DNA from 3 places in the Fictibacillus sp. 23RED33 genome. Region 1 is predicted to be linked to each of the others. Evidence: riboswitches for the same ligand, from Rfam matches in the RefSeq annotation. Region 1 holds a riboswitch; each other region holds the start of a gene.
What was found. Region 1 has a riboswitch for cyclic di-AMP ahead of IHV09_RS01125 (potassium channel family protein). Riboswitches for the same ligand answer to the same signal wherever they lie in the genome.
Positions count from the first base shown of each region.

Region 1 (6,820 bases):
ACTATTTAAATATGATTGATTCCTAGACCAATCGCTTCATGCTCTAATCCTTTTACAGGAGCTCCGATCGTTCCGTAGAGAGCGACTGCTATCCAGTCACCTTCTTCTTTTTTCTCATATGGATTACCGCGAACGACGATGAAACGCAAACCTACAGTTCTAAGAACGGTTCCAAGCTGAACCTGTCCTCTTGTCACCCCATGAAAAGCTTCCATGATGGCATGATATAAAGAATGTGTTTCACGATAAATCCCAGTTTGAATTATATTTTCACTTTTGGCCGCTGTTTCAATGGCAGCTACTACCTTTTGTGAATCCATTGAACCGGCTTTGCCTACGCAATACTTCCAGCCCAATTTCTCGATCTCAGGCAGATAACTTTCATCTAATACCCCTAACATGGCCATCTTTCCGATCAAACGTTCATTTGATAATGCCATTGCATGAATCACTCTTTCTCTAACGGCTAATAACTACTTCTAGTGTATGCGTTTACAATTTGTCCGTCAATTCCCTTTCAACAACTTATCACAGCAGTATAGTAAAGAAAATGACACGTATAATCTATCAAACTAGCGGTAAGAATGATAGTAAGAAATATAACGGAATGAGGGTTGTTACATGTTAAACGTACAAAAAGAAATTGCACTTGCTTCAATGTCACGCACACCACAGTTCGAGGAAGATGTGAATGACTTTTTTATCGCTTATGACAAAGGACATAACCCGTTACTGCTCTTGCCTACTACAAAAGGATTTCTTCCTGAAGGACAGGTGTACGCGATCGCATTTATTAAAAAAGAAAATAATTCATATCAATTTACTCTTTCAGATAAAATTATGCCTTTTTCGATGAATGAGGCAACGCTCATTCATGATCAGCTCGGTTTCTTCTTCGGTCCTGATAATAATATGCTTTCTTCCTTTTTTAAAGGTGATACGTATGGCGCATATGTAGTCTGGACAAAGCATATGGTCACGCAATTGATCAACGAAACTCTTCAAAATTGGCATAATACATCAGATGATTCACAGCGCGAAAAACACAAGACGCGATTAACTATGCTTCTTCAAGCCTAAGTAAAAATAATAAAACTGACTGCTAACTTCCCTCTTTCCTATGTGCAACAGATTGAGGAAGCCTAACAGTCAGTTTTTTTTAATTGTGGTGCATCATGTAGTAGATGATGTCTGTTCTTTATTATTTTTCTTAATATGTTTCTTAATAAAAGTCATGATAAATAAAAGTGGAATATAACTGATGGCTAAATAAAAACCGATCTTGTTCGTATAGTTATTGAGCATGTTGATCTTCAAACGAGTGTCTAAGTAATAACAAGCAGCCAACGTGATCGCTAATAAAATGATCAGTGTGATATGTTGGCGGATGTTCAACATCAGTTTGGCCACCCGGCTCGAACACCAGATCGCCAGTGCAATATTTGGCAAAATCACTAAACACCACATCGAAACGAAAACAAAATCAAATCGTTCCACGAATGAAACTTGAACGATTTTCACCATAGAAAGGGTTGCCCATATATTTCTAGACAACTGTTCTTCGCTAAAGAACGCAAATGAAAACAAAGTGACTAGCAAATACATCATAAATGTAAAAAGATTAGCATGATGCGCAAATTTTTGAGACCGCTTTGCATTTTTAATAAACGGATAAAAAACAAGAAGTGTTTCAAAACCAAGATAACTCAGCATCATATTTTTCGTTGCAGATAAATAGTCTTTTACATTCTCATCAAAGACCGGCAGGAGATTAGAAAAATGAGTAAATTCCAATGGGTATACGAGTAACACGATCAAACCTAATGGAATGACAACTCCTAAAAAACAGATGCCCGCCACCGTTCGAAAACCAGACGAAACCACATAGTACGTTAATATCAGGAATACAGCAGCGATCTTCCAAGTACTTAGAGTGGGAAACATCCATACTTGTATGACTTCAATATACGTTCGTAACACTGTAATCGACCAGAGCAGAAAATATAGAAGTAAAAATAGATTAAATAAGTTTCCAATCAAACCACCAAACAGCGATTTATGAGTTGATACGATATCCCCATCGCCGTTATCGAGCACATAATAAATCATCCATATAAGAGCATGTACAAAAATGGCAGCTATGATGACTGATATCCAGGAATCATAGCCAGCGTATTTAGCGATGATACGCTGATAGCCTAGCACCCCTACCCCTACTTGTTCAGAATGGACAAGAAAAAACACAAGAAAGGGAGAAACGAGAAAAGCTTCTTTAATTTTTTGCATGACGATTCTCTTCCTCTCTTAGAAACAGCATTGAAATCTCGTTTTAGCATTCCCAAGAGTAAAGAGATTAACCCATAAATAACCAAAAAAGCTGACGCAAAATGTGGGAATACACCCGTTCTGCATCAGCTTTCATTCCTCTATCCAGTGAACACTTCACCGTCTGGATACCTAATATTATCTTTTGTTTGTTTAGCAAGACTGAACGCCAGTGTTAGCGGTCCTAATTTACCGAAAACCATTACCACACAGATCACAATTTTTCCGATGACTGTGAGATCTGGGGTAAGTCCCATACTTAATCCAACTGTTCCAAATGCAGAAACGACTTCAAACACGATCACCATGAATGAAACATCTTTCTGGACATATGTGATAATAAATAATGCGGCAAAGATAAACAAAATAGAAATAGTTGTAATAGCAAGAGCTCTGTAAACAACAGCATTTCGAATGGTCCGCTTCATAACAACCGTACTTTCTTTCCCTTTTAAGAAAGCTGCAACCGTAAAAATAATAACAACAAACGTGGTCAGCTTTATCCCTCCACCAGTAGAGGTACTTCCTGCCCCAACAAACATTAAAAGAATCATCAACAAGGATGTATCAGGATTTATGGCTGTCATATCAATCGAGTTAAAACCTGCTGTTCTCGGTGTTACACCTTGGAAATAAGAAGCCCAGAATTGCTCAGCACCTGAAAGCATTCCAATGGTCTTAGGATTATTAAACTCAAATAAGTAGAAGAACAAGATTGCCACAATATTAATAATCAAAGTAGAAAGCAACATCACTCTTGTATGAAGAGAAAGTTTTTTCCAGCTTCGGCTCACCCATATATCAACCAATACGGTAAACCCAATTCCCCCTGTTATAAACAGAAACGATATGACGATGTTCACCATCGGATCTCCTACATAACCCATTAGACCGTCAGACCACAACGAGAATCCTGCATTGTTGTATGCCGATATAACATGAAAGATGCTATAGTAAATTCCTTTACTAACACCAAAGTCTGGAACAAGCCTTAGTGATAGAAAAAAGATGGCGATAATCTGGATGCTGATTGAAAATACAAACAGATTTCGAACTAACCGGATTACCCCGCCTATAGAAGGCTGGTTGAGTGCTTCTTGCATCAGAACACGTTGTTTGATGGATATTTTCCTCCCCATCATAATAACGACTAATGAAGCAAATGACATGACCCCAAGTCCTCCGACTTGGATTAAGAACAAGATGACGATCTCACCAAAGAGTGTGAACGTTGAGCCAGGATCAACAGTAGCTAAGCCTGTTACTGTTGCTGCTGAAGTTGCAATAAAAAAAGCATCTACCCACGATAACGTTTTTTCATGGGCAATAGGAAGCTTTAACAAACACGTCCCAACGAAAATAAGAAATAAAAATAGTAACGCTAAAAACTGAGGAGGGTTCAATCTAATTGGGTTGTGCAAAAAACGTTTATGCTTTCTAACATGTAGTGCCAATGCTTACACTTCCTCATCCTCAAAACGATTTAGATCTTCGTTACGACCGATCACGACAAGTATATCCCCATATTGAAGAGATACATCAGCAATCGGTGAAACGAGTATCTCATCTCCGCGTTTGATTGCGACGATATTACATCCATAGCGTGCACGAACATCTAGATCTGTTAGCGTCCGATTCACTAGCTTATCCGTTACACCTATCTCAACAATACTGTGTTCATGCGATAGCTCAATAAAATCAATAATCTTTTCAGAAGATATGAGTTGAGCAACGCGAAGCGCCATATCACGCTCTGGGTGGATAATACGGTCTGCTCCTAGCTTTTCCAACACTTTATGATGATAGTCATTCTGTGCTTTTACCCATACTTTTTGAACGCCTGCTTCTTTTAAAAGTAAAGTAGTTAAGATACTTGCTTGGATGTCTTCACCGATCGAAACAATTACCTGTGTAAAATTTCGGATTCCTAAAGACTTCATTACGTTTTCATCCGTAGAGTTAGCTTGAACAGCCTGAGTAGCTATTGTTGCAAACTCATTTACTCTTTCCATATCTTTATCTATAGCTAGAACATCATAGCCCATCGTCGCAAATTCTCGACAGATGCTGCCTCCAAAACGTCCTAAACCAATTACTGCAAACTGTTTTTTCATTATGGTCTCCCCTTAAAATCCATGAAGTTTTTGCTTCGTTGTTCTCTAGCCTTGCTGGTCAAGAGGTATATAAATTTAAGTAAAAAAACGCAAAAAAAGACCACACAAAGAAGCGGGTCCGGTTTTCCACCAAATTGACCTCTCCAGTGACATGACGCTTACGGGGTTAGCTGTCGGATTAGGGATTGGAGTATCCCTTTTTGCAAATAGAGCAAAATTCACCCCAAAAGATTGGTTCCCCCGTTTTACAGTAGTTTCACCATAAAAATAACTGTAAATTCAGCGATCTAAAGCCTGCTAAATTTTGAATTACATATACTGTAATCCTCTATCTTTTAAAAGTCAATCCATTTTTTTAGTGTTAACAAATACTTTACATTTTACCTGAAAATTGAAGGATCAATACTACTATTCCAATCAACCAAACATAGACAGCAAATCCTTTTAACGTACCGGTTTGAAGGAGTTTGATCATCCACTTTACCGCCACATATCCAAATAGAGCCGATGCTAAAGTACCGACCAATAAGGCTGAATAAGAGATAGGTGGATGTCCACCCGTAAATAGATCTTTTGACTGCAATACTACTCCTCCTGCGATAGATGGTATGGATAATAAAAAAGAAAAATAGGCCGCTGCTTTTTTATCGATCTTGCAAAAGAGCGCTGCTGCAATCGTTAGTCCTGATCGTGAAATAGCAGGAAGAATAGCCGCACCTTGAAACGTACCGATCACAAGTGCATCCCTTATTGTTATATCTTCAATCCCTTTATATCCATTTCGCTTATAAGAATCCGCCCACCAAAGCAAAAAACCTGTAATTAAGAACTCCCATCCAACCGTGATCCCGGTTTTTGAGATCTCTTCAAAAAAATCTTTAAATGCTAGTCCTATAACAGCGGTTGGAATCGTTCCAGCGATAAGCAGAACTCCCGTTTTGCTGAGTGGTCTTTTTATAACTTCTAAGATTTCTCTCCAATAAACCGTCATCACAGCAATAAGTGTTCCTATATGAAGCATGCTATCAAGAAACAACCCGGCTTCTTCTAGCTGAAACACTTGCCTGCCTAGAAGGAGGTGTCCTGTAGAACTGACAGGCAAAAATTCTGTTATCCCTTGCACAATGCCTAATATTAAGGCTTCGAGCCAATCCATAAAAAAAACCCCCTCAACTTTCATGGTCTCGTACAACCTATTCATGAGGAGGATTTTCTATTCTAGTTTTTTGATAACATTCTAGTGTTACTTAACGAGCATTTGTGATTAAAGCACACCTGAGAAGAGACGAGCAAACGATTCTTTTGTTCGTTCCCACAAACCTCTTTTGTAAAACTCTACGGGTTTCACTTTTATAGATTCCACCATGTCTTCTTCATATTGCTCTACAAGATCTGAGACAGATGATGTATTCAGCAAGAATACGTTCACTTCAAAGTTAAGGTGAAAACTTCTCATGTCCATATTAGCTGTACCGATTGAAGCTGTATCACCATCAATAATGATTACTTTTTGATGAAGGAATCCTTTTTTGTAGGAATAGATTTCTATTCCAGAACGCAGAAGCTCTGGAAAATAAGAGCGCGTCGCATATTGCGTCAAGAATCCATCGTTAATCTCAGGAACCAACAAACGGACCTGAACACCTTTTTTTGCTGCCACTCTTAAAGCCGTTCGAATCGCTTCATTAGGAACAAAATATGGTGTTGCGATCCAGATTGATTTCTCTGCACATGAGATCAAAGAATAGAATAGATCACTCATGATTCCAAGCTGAGTATCAGGACCACTTGCCACCACATGAACAGTACCATCCCCTTCAGCGGGGTATGCTCTTGTAAGATGATTATCTTCTAAGAGATCTTCTCCACAAACATATTCCCAATCCATTAGAAATATGGCATGAAGAACTTGAACAGCTTCTCCTTCCATAACCATGTGTGTATCGCGCCAAAAACCAATCTCCGGATCTTCTCCTAAATACTCAACGCCTACATTCAAGCCCCCTACAAACCCAACCTTCCCATCAATAATAATAATTTTACGATGATTTCTGAAATTAAGCTTTTGATTAAAAAAACCATATCGAACAGGTAAGAATGCTTCAACGAGAATTCCTGCTTTTTTCATTCTGTCGATATCATATTGCTGAAGAGACAGACTTCCTATCCCATCAAACAAAAATCTAACTTTCACGCCTTCATTCGCTTTTTTTATTAAAAGGTCGATAATGTCTTTACCAAGGCGATCTGAACGAAAGATATAATACTGAATATGTATATACTCCTTGGCTTCTTCCAGCCTTGCAAAAATTTCAGGAAACGTCTCTTGACCATTCTTCAAAATTTTTGAACTCGTTTTTCTGTTCAAACGCGTAAGTGTG
Region 1 is NZ_JACZDX010000001.1:205,440-212,259, reverse strand. It holds gene hutP (hut operon transcriptional regulator HutP) at 6-440, opposite strand; gene IHV09_RS01140 (hypothetical protein) at 622-1,080, shown strand; gene IHV09_RS01135 (GerAB/ArcD/ProY family transporter) at 1,174-2,286, opposite strand; gene IHV09_RS01130 (TrkH family potassium uptake protein) at 2,427-3,779, opposite strand; gene IHV09_RS01125 (potassium channel family protein) at 3,783-4,439, opposite strand; cyclic di-AMP (ydaO/yuaA leader) riboswitch at 4,579-4,734, opposite strand; gene IHV09_RS01120 (undecaprenyl-diphosphate phosphatase) at 4,813-5,595, opposite strand; gene cls (cardiolipin synthase) at 5,704-6,820, opposite strand, start outside.

Region 2 (6,820 bases), 410 kb from region 1:
TCCTTCTACGAGGGAGATCATGCGATCAAGGAATGATTCTCCTGGATCTGCTGTAATTCGTACTTTAATTTCATCACTTACTACACGTGTTCCTCCTGTTACGGAGTTAAAGTCACCGCCAGCTTCTTTAATTACAGGAGCTGATTCTCCTGTAATCGCCGACTCATCAACAGAGGCAAGACCAGATATGACTTCACCGTCTCCTGGAATCATTTCACCTTGTTTTACAATAACGATGTTTCCTTTACGAAGATCAGCTGATGAAACTCTTTTGTGTTTACCGTTTTCCAACACAAGGTTTGCATAAACTTCTTTTTTCGTTTTCTTTAATGAATCAGCCTGTGCTTTCCCTCTTCCTTCAGCTATTGCTTCAGCGAAATTTGCAAACAGGAGGGTTATAAACAGAATGAAGGTTACAGCAATATTGAAACCAACTTGAGTTTGGTCTCCAAAAAAGGTTAATAATAATGTAATTACAAAACCAATTTCAACAACAAACATGATCGGGTTTTTAATCATTACCCTTGGATCTAGTTTAATAAAAGATTCCTTTATCGCCTGATTCACGATTTCTTTATTCATCATTGTTTTATTCATTTGTACTTCCTCACGATTCTTTTTCATCGGGCCGTTCCCACCTTTATTTGGAGGAACGTACTGAGATAATTCTTTTTTGGTTCTTAAGCCTTGAGCACCCATTATTCATTCACCTCTCTACAGCATCTATAATGTTAAATATTCAGCAATCGGGCCTAATACTAATACCGGGAAAAAAGTTAAAGCCCCAACGATAAATACAGCCCCAATAAATACTCCTGCAAATAGTCCGTTATCTGTTCTAAACGTTCCGATCGTTTCTGGAACGGTTCGTTTGACAGCCAATGATCCTGCAACCGCAAGCATCGTTACAATGGAGAAGAACCTTCCAAGATACATGACAATTCCGGTAGAAATATTCCAGAAGTTTGTCGCATCTCCTAATCCTTCAAAACCAGAGCCGTTATTGGCTGCTGAAGAGGTATATTCATAGATTACTTGTGAAATACCATGAAAACCTGAGTTCGAAATGGCCGCATGTCCGAGTGGTGTAAAGAAAGCTACAGCAGATGCTCCTAAAATAAGGAACGGGTGGATTAACAACGTCGCTGCAATCAGCTTCATTTCTTTACCTTCAATCTTTTTACCTAGAAATTCCGGGGTACGTCCCACCATTAATCCAGATAAGAAAACACCAATAATCGCATACATTAAGACGTTGACAAAGCCTGCCCCTACACCGCCATAAACGGTATTTAACATCATATTGGATAATGTAACTAATCCGCCTAGCGGAGTCAGTGTATCGTGCATCGTATTTACAGCCCCCGTTTCTGAAGCCGTTGTAACAACCGAGTAAAGTGAAGACTGAGCGACACCAAATCGTACTTCCTTTCCTTCCATGCTTCCTTGATCATGTTGCACACCTAGAGCATTGATTGCTTGGTTTCCCTGATATTCGGCACTTAGGGAGATGCCAAGGAACATAATAAACATCATCGTCATGGAAACGAAAAGAATACGTCCCTGCTTTGGATTTCCAACCATCTTTCCGTACGTAAACGGTAATGCCATCGGTAATAGGAGCATCAATAAGATTTGAATAAAGTTGCTCGGCCCGTTCGGGTTTTCAAACGGATGCGCTGAGTTAACTCCGAAAAATCCACCGCCGTTATTTCCTAATTCTTTTATGGATAAAAACGAACCAACTGGGCCAACTGCAATGTTTTGTTTTCCACCTTCAACTGTAGTCGCTGTAACCGTTGGATCTAATGTCTGCGGTACTCCAAGTGCGACGAAAATGAGTCCTGTTACAAAAGCGATCGGTAGTAACACACGAATGATACCCCTAACCATATCCACAAAAAAGTTTCCTAAAGACTTGCCAGATAGCCCACGAATGAATGCGATTGCTACTGCTAATGCTGTAGCTGGTGCAACAAACATCATGAAAAGAATGCCAATCATCTGTGAAAGATAGGATAAACCACTTTCACCACTGTAATGCTGCAGATTCGTATTCGTCATAAAACTTACTGCTGTGTTAAACGCAAGGCTTGGATCCATGTTTGCTATCTTACTCGGATTCAGAGGCAAACTGCCTTGGAAACGGAAGATTAAATAAACTAATAGAATCATAATCGCATTGATCACAATGACTGATGAAGCATAAACTTTCCAAGATTGATTTTTATTTTTCATTCCACTAATGGAATAAATCAGTTTTTCGAAAGGATAAAAGAGTTTGTTCTTATTCGAATAATTGAACGAGTTCGCTAAATAAATTCCTACTGGTTTTGCAAGTAAAAGAGCTATAAGTAGAGTTATAGCTATAGAGAGTAAACTGACTAACAACGGAAAAACCTCCTAAAATTTCTCTGGATTCAATAATACGTAAAGAAGATACACCGTTGTTAAAACGGCTAATCCAAACATGACAGTCATCATTTATTTACACTTCCTTCATCAACAACACTTGATGACCATTTTGCTAGACCCATCATTAAGACAGGCATTCCTACCATCAATAAAACCATCATCACATCTAACATTTTTACACCTTCTTTTTATTAGTTCATTGTTCTAAGTAACCATTCAGCATTAGAGATAAATTTTTGATAGCCTCTTGAGCATCACAACCTTCAATTCTAAGTGTGATCGGTTCGTTTTGATTTCTTGAATAGTGTGACAAAAAGAATAGATTAACGGATAGTAAGCCTTTCGCATTAATCTGTATGCCTTGATAAAAGAAAAGAATCTCACTTTCGAAAGAACCAGCAGCATTGACAAATTCATTGATCTGTCCGATCGACAACCTTTTTGGCAATAAAACAACTGACTCTGTCCCCATGTCTTCACCCTGCCTATCACTGGTTTGGATTTACAGAGGGAACATCTTATCTTTGATGGGTTCCCTCCTGTAATTGCTTAACCTTTACTTCTAAGCGTGTCTTGTATGATCCATTTTGAGAGACTATGTTGAATCACACTTGCATAATAAGCATTCAATTGATCTCTTTTCGCTTTTAACAAAATCTGTTCAATTTCGTTTGGACTTAATCTCATAAATGAATTCCTCCGCTCTTTTTTTTATGAAGAAAGTAAGAATTGAATATTACCGGTTTTGTTATAGATTACGTAATCTGCACCCAACTCCTTATAAACTCTGGAAATATACCGTGTGTCTGATTTGATGACATAAACAGGTATGTTATAAATGCTGCGAATGAGTTCAATCGTTTGGCAACATTCTAAAAATCCAGATTCAACAACAATGATTTTTTGAACAAAAGGACCTACCATCTCGATAACTTTACGCTTGTCAACATAATTCATGACATATACATGTTGAAACCCAACTTGTGAGAGTCTTTCTGCTTCTTCTCGGTTAGGAACACAGAGAACAAGAGATTGATAGTCTTCACACAATCTTAGTTTTGAAATAAAAACATCTGAAACTAGATCAGGAAACATAATGAGCACGTTCCCAGATGATTTCTCCATCGTTCCACCCTCCATCTCTTAAAGAAAACTAGGCTAACTTCTAGCCTCTCATGTCAGCCTTAGCTGCACTTATACTATCGTCTTAAACTTGTTACTACGCCGAAAACCATCGTGCCGACAAGTTATACTTTTGGATAGTGAAAAAAAGGCAACAAAAAAGAAGCCTGCGGAAGAGGAACTCTTCTCGCGGCTTCTACACATACTTGAATAAGCGTGTGAATACACGAAATTTGTTGCCTCTCTCTGTACGCTTACGGAGTTAGCTGACGGATTCGGGCTTGAGAGTAGCCCTACTCGATCTCTCGAGATTCACCCCATGCAGATACGAAGAACTGCGGTTGGTTCCCCCGCTTCCTAAACTTAGGAATTAAGCGATAAAGACGCATGATATTAAAATCATAGTTTGTTAAATTGTCATTACTCTTTTTTAAATTCACCTTCCCTCTCCTACCACGCTTACGAAGTTAGCTGACGGGTTCGGACGGCAGAAGTCGCCCGACTTTATAAGTTTCACCCCAGGCAATGGAAACTGCCGATGGTTCCTCCGTTCCAATAATGGATTCAGCGGTCATGGAAAAATTTTAAAGTTTTACGATAAGAAATATATTACTCCTGGTTTTCACCGTTGTAAATCCATTAAAAACTCTAAAATATTCATATTTCGTATAAAAACGAATTAAATAAACTTATTTAAGAAATAAAAAACAAACAAATCATCTTTTTTCTTTCACTTTCTCAATTTTTCGATACATTTCAAAGAAAATAATAGTTGTAATATTCTAAAAAAACCAAGTTTTGAAACTTAAATTTTTTTTAAAAAATAAAAAAGCTAAGCAAATTTTACTTTGCTTAGCTTGGTTAAAACGATCTAAAATCCAATCTCTGTCTTTTAGTCCAGAGCCATACGCCTGTGAACAGATGAATCGCAAACACTACAAAGACAGCTCCATAACTTTCTGTAATCCAGCTCACAAACCAAATGATCGGTAGAGCTAAAAAAAAGTTAACAAGCAACAACACCCATGAAGTTCTCGCTATTGCTACAAAGAATAGAATAATTGGTAAGATTAAAAAAATCCAGAATAGTACGTTTTGAAAAGTTGCCATGACTTCCCCTCCGCTTTTCATTATAAAAGGGCTTCGCCATAATCTCCAGCTTTAAACTGGTACTTTTTCTAATTCAAACTCATTTTTGTTATCATTTTCTTCAATATCATACCTGGGTAGAGTGAACATGTAGAATAGTCCAACAAGAATCAGACATCCTCCCACAACCCAGAACAGCATTTCTACGGTTAGAATTTTCGGGAAAAACACAGCGATTAAACCGAGTGTCATGGTGTGAGATAGCATATTGATCGGTGTAATCCATCCTTGAACACGTCCCATCATTTTAGGGTCTACGATCTTAGGTAACCAGCCACCGATTCCAATATTGATTAATGGAATGCTAAACCCAGCCAATCCTGTAAAAATAAAGAATGTCAACACATTTGGCGCGATGGCGCATAAACCAAGTGACAATCCACTTACGAATAGACCAAGAACAATCGCATACGAGAGTCTGATCTTTTTAGCGAGCATCGAACAAATAACACTCCCTGTAAGGATAGATACACCAAACACGACACCCATCCACATCATCATTTGCTCGTAATTATCTGGAGCGAGTTTATATTTCATGATAAAAGCCGGCATAACTGACAATCCACCATTTACTATACCAAACAAGAAAAAACCAAAGATTAATGAAAGTAGAAGCTTAGATTGTTTAATGTAATTGAACCCCGCAACAAAATCCTTCCATACCATCTTTACACGAATATCTTTGAACCTGTGTTGTCCGTTCGGCAGACGAACATCTTCATCAACTCTCATACTCATAATTAATAATGCTGATATAACATATGTAACAAGGTCAAATGCAATTGCTCCTTGTATTCCTACACTCCAATAAATAAAAATGGCAATCATGTTCCCGAAAAGCATAAATAAACTACCTACCATTTGATTCAATCCAGCTGCAATTGCATAATCCTCTTTCGAGAGTACACCTTGTACCATCGCTTGATCAGCAGGAAAAAAGAATTTACCTACTGCACTTCTTAAGAATAAGATAGCAAAAATCAAAGGCATCCAGTCTAGCCATATAGCACCCATTAATAAGAGGCACAGCCCTGCACAAATCCAATCACAATAAAGTGCGATTTTTTGACGATCCATTCGATCGGCTAATACCCCTACGATAAAGAAAACAGCTAGTGTTGGCAGAGAATACATCAATTCTGCAAGTGTGGCATAAAACGGTTGTTCACCGAACTTATCTAACAAATAAAACATAAAAGCTGTAACGCCTATAATACTTCCCATCATTGAAGTAAAACCAGCAAAAAACAGCTTGCTGAAGTTTTTATTCTGAAACACTTTCAGAAACTCCTTCACATCATAACCCCCAACTTTAAATAATTTGCATCATTACCATTTTCTACCTAATGCCGTCAATTGTAAATAAATTCTTGTGAAATTTCACAAGAATGATTTAGCATATTCATTCCGTTTTCGGTGTTAAAATCAGCTGAATTTGTAAATGAAAAGAATACTACGATATAAAGGTTGAACTTTATGCTTTATGACGATACTCTAGACAGAGAGCATAATAGAGAGGATACTAACATGATTCATTTATTTTCACACAACGATTTAGACGGAAAATCGTGCGGTTATTTAGCACAACTAGCATTTGGAGACAACTGTAAAATATCGTATTGTTCACATGGAACGATTAATGACCGTGTAGAGATGCTGCTTGATAATCCGAGAGAAAGAAAAACAGAAATTATCATTACAGATATTGCGGTTAACGAAGAATTAATGATGCGACTTGATGAACGATCTAATGCAGGTGGAAAAGTAAAGCTGATCGACCACCATGCAACAGCGCTTCATTTCAATGGTTTTGATTGGGGGCATGTTCAAGTTCGTTATGATGATGAACGTTTAACTTGTGCTACTTCCCTTTTCTATGAATATTTGATCGAGAACGGTAAGCTTAAACCAACAGGTGCGCTCGATGAATATGTAGAACTTGTGCGTTTATATGATACGTGGGAATGGTTTGACCAAAAAGTTGAAGCTAAGCGTCTTAACGACTTATTCTTTATCCTTCCTCCTGATAAATTTGAGGATCAGATCATGGATCGTTTAAAAGGTGATTCTTTTCAGTTTTCAGAAACAGAAACAACGATTCTGGATCTTGAAGAAGAAAATATTGCAGATTATA
Region 2 is NZ_JACZDX010000001.1:616,904-623,723, reverse strand. It holds gene kdpB (potassium-transporting ATPase subunit KdpB) at 1-597, opposite strand, end outside; gene kdpA (potassium-transporting ATPase subunit KdpA) at 724-2,391, opposite strand; gene IHV09_RS22770 (potassium-transporting ATPase subunit F) at 2,404-2,472, opposite strand; gene IHV09_RS03285 (hypothetical protein) at 2,481-2,588, opposite strand; gene IHV09_RS03280 (HPr family phosphocarrier protein) at 2,612-2,887, opposite strand; gene IHV09_RS03275 (hypothetical protein) at 2,965-3,102, opposite strand; gene IHV09_RS03270 (hypothetical protein) at 3,127-3,540, opposite strand; cyclic di-AMP (ydaO/yuaA leader) riboswitch at 3,773-3,924, opposite strand; cyclic di-AMP (ydaO/yuaA leader) riboswitch at 3,978-4,117, opposite strand; gene IHV09_RS03265 (hypothetical protein) at 4,399-4,647, opposite strand; gene IHV09_RS03260 (MFS transporter) at 4,699-5,982, opposite strand; gene IHV09_RS03255 (DHH family phosphoesterase) at 6,214-6,820, shown strand, end outside.
Region 2: linked by a shared signal. The riboswitch ahead of IHV09_RS03270 (hypothetical protein) and the one ahead of IHV09_RS01125 (potassium channel family protein) in region 1 are both predicted to bind cyclic di-AMP.

Region 3 (6,820 bases), on a different contig from region 1:
GAACAGCTAGAACAGAAGTGATGTACGGTGAAGCAGGTACAATTTACACCTATTTTATTTATGGGATGCATGTTTGCTTTAATATCGTTTCCGGACCCGTTAATAAACCTGAAGCCATACTAATTAGAGCACTGCAACCAATTGAAGGAATAGAAATAATGAAGGAAAGAAGAGCGAGCGTAAAGAATGAGGTTCAGCTTACGAATGGTCCAGGTAAACTGAGCAAAGCAATGGGGTTCACATTGAATGATAATGGTAAAAAAATGAATCAGGAAAATATACGGATAGAACAAGGAATTGAATTAGTACCAAATGAAATAATCTCTGGCCCACGCATAGGTATACACTATGCCGAAGAAGCTGTTCATTATCCTTATCGGTTCTGGATAAAAAACAACCCTTACGTATCACGTTAATACGCAGGGTTGTTTTCTTTGTTCGTTGAAACCGTAACATCCTCTTCCCGCATGTAATCAACCGCTGTTGTCCGATTGGTATCTTGCATCCATGCTAGATGATGATACGTTTGTTTTTTCATAGCAACGTATTTTGCTTGCATAATGAACAACCAGAAAAGGATGAACAACGTTGTTTTCAATACATTTTCCGCAGTAAGCGCAGCCGCCTCGATCGGTAGAACATTCACTGTTATACTTGAAAGCACTCCAATCACAACAGCTCCCAAGATGAACAATGGCTGGTTCGTACGTAAAAATTTCAGTCGATGCTGCAAGTAGTTCTGGATGGATAAACGTTCTTGAGCATTGAACTGGAGGTATCTGCTTTTAGCTGATTTGGCATTGGCCACTAAACCTTTAGATCGATCTTTCTTCCAAAGGGATTTCATAAATAGGGTGAATTCTATATCACTAGCGGGTTCGTTATTCATTTTTCTGTGAATAAAATTATGAGCTTGATAATAAGTAATTGCATTCTGTACAAGCCTTAGTAATACGTAGCCTGTGATGATCGTGAGTGAAAAGACAAACCAAAAAGAGTTCATCGCGCTCTCTGTTAACTCGATGATAGGATTAATAGCGGTTTGAATCTGTACCCATATGATCTTTGCTGCAAGCGTTAGTATCTCTAGCCATTTTTCCAAGAAGATCACTCCGAAATCTCATTAAGTATCTTCTTATTTTACCATGATTTTTCATTAGTGCTTACATTTATTTACTCAACATTTGTAAACTAGGGAAATGGGCATACAAAAAGGCCGCAGGTATATGTATACACCGCGGCCTTTTGAAGTGATTATTTATGCACTAACTTCTTGTTCACGAGTCCCAAGATGTTTGTCTTCGCCTTTATCAACGATTACAGCACAAGCAGCATCACCAGTGATGTTAACAGCTGTTCTAAGCATATCAAGAAGTCTATCAACACCTAGGATTAAGGCAATACCCTCGACAGGTAATCCTACAGAGTTCAATACCATCGCTAACATGATCAATCCAACTCCAGGAACACCAGCTGTACCGATACTAGCAAGCACTGCCGTTAAAATAACAGTAAGCATCTGTGTTAAACCTAAGTTAACATCGTATACTTGAGCGATAAAAATCGTCGCAACACCTTGCATGATAGCTGTTCCATCCATGTTAATCGTTGCACCAAGCGGCTGTACAAAACCACTTATCGATTTTCGAACACCTAAATTCTCTTGAGCTGTTTTCATTGAGATTGGAAGTGTTGCATTTGAACTAGACGTACTAAATCCAACTGACATTGCCGGCGCAAAGCCTTTAAAGAACCAGAGCGGGCTCTTCTTTGCAAATAGAGCAATTGAACCACCATACGCGACAACAGAGTGGATGAATAAAGCTAAAATAACTACGCTCATGTATAAGCCCATCGCTTTGATAGCATCCATTCCTTGACTTCCTACCGCTGAAGCAATCAATGCAAAAGCACCATATGGAGCAAATTTCATAATTAGGTTTACAAGATACATCATAATGTCGTTACCTTGTTCAATTAAATCCATAATACCTTTTGTTTTGCTTCCCAACATCGTTAAAGCAAATCCTACAAATACGGAAAACGCGATAATTTGAAGCATGTTTCCTTCAGCCATCGATTGAATTGGATTAGTAGGAATAATGTTCAGCAACGTGTCCGTAACTGCTGGCGCTTCTTGTTGCTCAAACTTAGCACCTTCTGTTTTAAAGTCCCCTACACCTGGTTGAAAGATAAGCGCTAAAGCCATCGCGATCGTAATCGCAATTGTTGTAGTTCCTAAGAAGAACCCAACCGTTTTGGCACCCACTCTTCCAAGTTTCTTCGGATCACCTAATCCCGCAGTTCCAAGTACGATTGAGAAAAAAACAATTGGAACAACTAACATTTTAATAAGGTTTAAGAATAATGTCCCGACTGGCTTTAAAACGTATTTATCCAGTGTTGAAAAAGCATCTGGTACAGCTAGATTAAGAATTAATCCCGCGACAACCCCAAGTGCAAGTGCAATTAAAATTTTTGTAGACAATTTCATAATAAAGTACCCCCTTTGTTAAAATCTTCTCACTATTTAGTGTGCAGTACGATGAAGAAATTTTATACTAATACATGCCCTATTTGTTGCATATAAAAACCCACCGAAAATAGAGAGGATTTTCCGTGGGAATACACCGCAACACATAGACTGAGCCCATGTATAGAGTTCTCTCTCCAAAAACGCTTACGAGGTTAGCTGTCGGATTAGGAAATTGAGAGTTGTCCCTTTTGTGTATGCACAAATTCATCCCTAGGCTTTATAAGCCATATCGTGGTTCCCCCGCTTCAAGATATTCTATAGAATAGAACATCCGAATTCAGCGAATCATATATAATATGCTCTAATTTTATCAACATACATAAATTTTTGTCAAGAATACTCACTATGCTTATTTATTCCAATTAATTGTTTCATGATGAATGTTTTTCCATATTCTCACTTCTACCCCAAAAGCATATAGAAAAAAACGAATTATATATAAGGTTCTATTTTTCAGGGAGGTATTGTAAATGAAAATCGTATTTTATGAAAAAGGTGAATTAAGTATAATCGTTGGAGCATCCAAATTAAAAGGTGAACTTACGATTGAACAAATAAAGAACGAAAGCGAAAAGAAAGCAAAAGAATTAGGTGAATTATTAGGAAGAGAAATCGGATTTTTAATCGATATGAACGGTAAATTAGATACTCAATTTAAAAAATAAGGCTGTTTAAAACATAGTTTCTTTTGGAAGTGTGGATTTCCGTTCCAGGCTGCTCGCTTTCCATGGGGCAGGCGTGAACCACATTCGTACGTGTCACTTTACCACTCCAATCAACAGTTATATAGGCAAATTCAAAAAGATCTATTAGTAACAATTCTTTAGAAAACAGCCAAAAATAAAAACCGGGATATCCCGGTTTTTTGTTTTTATACGTATGCGAGTGATAATTGTTCTTTATTCCTCTTCAATACCATTTCTGGACGCCCTTCATCCTGTATCTTTCCATTGTTCATTAGTATGATCCTGTCCCCTATAGCACGAGCATCCTCTTCATCGTGAGTTACAAAAATAGACGTGATCCCCGTACGTTTTAAAATTTCCTGTAACTCATCCCGAATCTGTAGTTGAAGCTTAGAATCGAGATTGCTAAATGGTTCATCAAACATGATCAAAGATGGATTTGGTGCCATAGCCCTAGCTAGTGCAACACGCTGCTGCTGTCCACCGCTCAATTCATAAGGATAACGAGAAGCATAGTCCTCCATTCCCACAATAGCCAATAATTCTTCCATGCGTGCTTGCTTCTGCTTACGATTCATTTTCGTTAAGCCAAATTTTATGTTCTTTTCAACCGTCATATGAGGGAACAAAGCATAATCTTGAAAAACCAAACCTACACCACGTTTTTCTGGCTGAACAAAACGAAATGTATCATTCATGACAGCCTGATCTATGAGGATCGATCCTCTTGAGGGCACCTCTAGTCCTGCTATAAGACGAAGTAACGTACTTTTCCCGCTTCCGCTTTCTCCTAAGATCACCGAAACTTCTCCTTGATTAAAGTTTAAAGAAAGATTTTCGAACAAAGGGTTACGCGAATTTTTATAATGAAACGCTAAGTCTTTGATTTGAACAAACATTATTTTGGCTCCTTTTCTAAAACTCTGTGTAAAAAGAAGATGGAAAGTGCACTTATACAAATAATCACCATTGATGAAACAGAGGCTTCGTGAATACGTTCGTCACTTGCGTATTGAAATGTTTTGGTAGCTAGCGTATAAAAATTAAAAGGCTGAAGGATAAGAGTAAGAGGCAGCTCTTTTAATATATCTACAAAAACAAGGATAAAACCACCAGCAATAGCACCTTTAATCATCTTAATATCCACTTTAAAAAACGTCTTCGTTACCGACATACCTAATGTCCTAGAAGCTTCTGTGAAAACCGTTCCTACCTTATCAAAGCCTGATTCGATGGAGTTAAAACCAACTGCTAGAAAACGGACCACATAGGCAAAGATCAGCATACTAATACTTAAGCTCAGCACAAGAGTTGGCTCTAACCCTAACCATTCATATAACGTGAATACCTTTTCGTCTAGTGAGAGAAATAAGGTCAATACACCTATTGCAATTACAGCTCCAGGAATCGAATACCCTAAAACCGTTATTTTTGAAAAAAGCTTCCCCATCCAACCTTTTGATAGACGACTAAAGTTGGCGATAATTAGAGCGACGATAATGATAAGAACTGAACCTATAGAAGCAACAAAGACCGAGTTCCAAATCAAGTCAACAAAAGCAGTATTTAAAATAACGTCATAAGTCATATACACCCAATGTATAAGCTGAATGAAAGGAATTCCGAAAGCTAGAGCAAATAAAGAGATGAAAAAACTAAGCACAGCGAACTTTTTCCAACCTTTAAGTTCTTTAGGTTGTAACGGGCGGACTTTTGAAGTGGAATAGCTATACTGTTTCCTGCCCCTTATTACTTTTTCTAAGATCAAGATCAAAACTACGATAAACATCAAAGTACCCGCTAACTTGATAGCCGAATAGATATCTCCCATCCCAAACCACGCTTGAAATATTGCTGTACTAAATGTTTGAATACCAAAATACTTTACTACCCCGTAATCATTGAAAACTTCAAGAATGACCAAACTAACTCCACCAACGATCGCTGCACGTGACACAGGAAGGACGACTTGTATAAATGTCATGAACGATCCTTTTCCTAGCAACCGTGCATTCTCAATCAGTGATGATGACTGATTTTCTAAGAAACTTTTTGTGATGATATATACATATGGATATAGGAACATCGTAAAGATAAAAACAGCACCGGGTATGTTCATGATGTCAAAGAACTTTTGGTCCACTTTTATACCAAACTGGTTCCTTAGTGACGTCTGAATGACACCTGTATAATTTAAAATACCATGGTACGTATAGGCTCCAATGTATGGTGGAATCGCAAGTGGGAGGATAAGACCCCACTTAAAGAACCGATGCATAGGAACTTTATAGGCGGAAACTAGCCATGCCGCACTTACACCGATCAGCACTGTGAAAAGACCAGTAAAACCAACGAGTGTCACGGAATTTACGATATAATTTTTCAACATGAATTCTTTAATGTGTTCCCAATTCTCATTACTCTCAGCGAATAACTGAACCATGATGAGCAAAGCCGGTAAAAGGATTAAAGTAGAAAAAATCACACTAAGCAAAGCCCAACTATTAAACTGTGATCTCATTTTTCGAATGAAATACAATATTTTCACCTTCTTTACTCATCAGCATTGTTCTTGTTGTTTGTTTTTACATGGAATTAGCCGTATCACAAATCGTGATACGGCAAAATATTAACGTTTATTTCCAGCTGACTTCATTCATAATCTTAACAGCATCTGCATTGTTTTCACCTAACTCAGAAAGGTTAAGATCTTGTTCTTTAAACGGACCCCAAGACTCTAAAAGCTCTGAAGGTTCTACTTCTTTATTAACCGGATACTCGTAGTTGGCTTCAGCAAATACTTCTTGAACTTTTGGACTAGACAGATATTCCATTAATTCTATAGCATTCTCTTTGTTCTTAGCGTGTTTCGTAACACCTATACCACTAATATTGATGTGAGTACCTGTTGTTTCTTGGTTAGGGAAAAACACACTCAGCTGTTTAGCAACTTTCACTTCTTCAGGATCTTCTGAGTTCAACATCTGACCAAAATAGTATGAGTTCATTATGGCAACATCACCTTCACCAGCAGCGATACCTTTCGCTTGGTCTTTGTCTCCACCTTGTGGATCACGAGCCATGTTGTTAACGATCCCTTCTGCCCACTTCTTCGCTTCATCTTTTCCGTTTAATGAAATAAAGGATGATACTAATGATTGATTGTAAATATTTTCTGATGAACGGATCAGAACTTTACCTTTCCATTTTTCTTCAGTTAACGCTTCATAAGTAGATAGTTCTGATTTGTCTACTTTTTTCTGATCATATACGATAACACGTGCACGTTTTGTTAGACCGAACCATTGATTGTCTTTATCTCTTAAATTATCAGGAATATTCTTATTCAAAGTTTCGCTTTCTACACTTTGTAAGAGGTCTTTATCTTTTGCCCAGTGTAAACGTCCAGCATCAGATGTGAAGAAAAGGTCTCCTTTTGTTGCTTTCCCTTCTCTTGTAAGACGCTCGATCAACTCATCTTCTTTACCCTTAATAAGGTTAACTTTAATTCCTGTCTCTTTTGTAAAATCAGCAAAGATTTTATCATCAACTTCATAGTGACGACTTGTATATAGGTTTACTTCTTCTTTTTTTGTCT
Region 3 is NZ_JACZDX010000010.1:36,626-43,445, forward strand. It holds gene IHV09_RS20275 (DNA-3-methyladenine glycosylase) at 1-416, shown strand, start outside; gene IHV09_RS20280 (hypothetical protein) at 413-1,102, opposite strand; gene IHV09_RS20285 (dicarboxylate/amino acid:cation symporter) at 1,259-2,494, opposite strand; cyclic di-AMP (ydaO/yuaA leader) riboswitch at 2,663-2,829, opposite strand; gene IHV09_RS20290 (hypothetical protein) at 3,007-3,201, shown strand; gene IHV09_RS20295 (ABC transporter ATP-binding protein) at 3,408-4,121, opposite strand; gene IHV09_RS20300 (ABC transporter permease) at 4,121-5,743, opposite strand; gene IHV09_RS20305 (Fe(3+) ABC transporter substrate-binding protein) at 5,859-6,820, opposite strand, start outside.
Region 3: linked by a shared signal. The riboswitch ahead of IHV09_RS20285 (dicarboxylate/amino acid:cation symporter) and the one ahead of IHV09_RS01125 (potassium channel family protein) in region 1 are both predicted to bind cyclic di-AMP.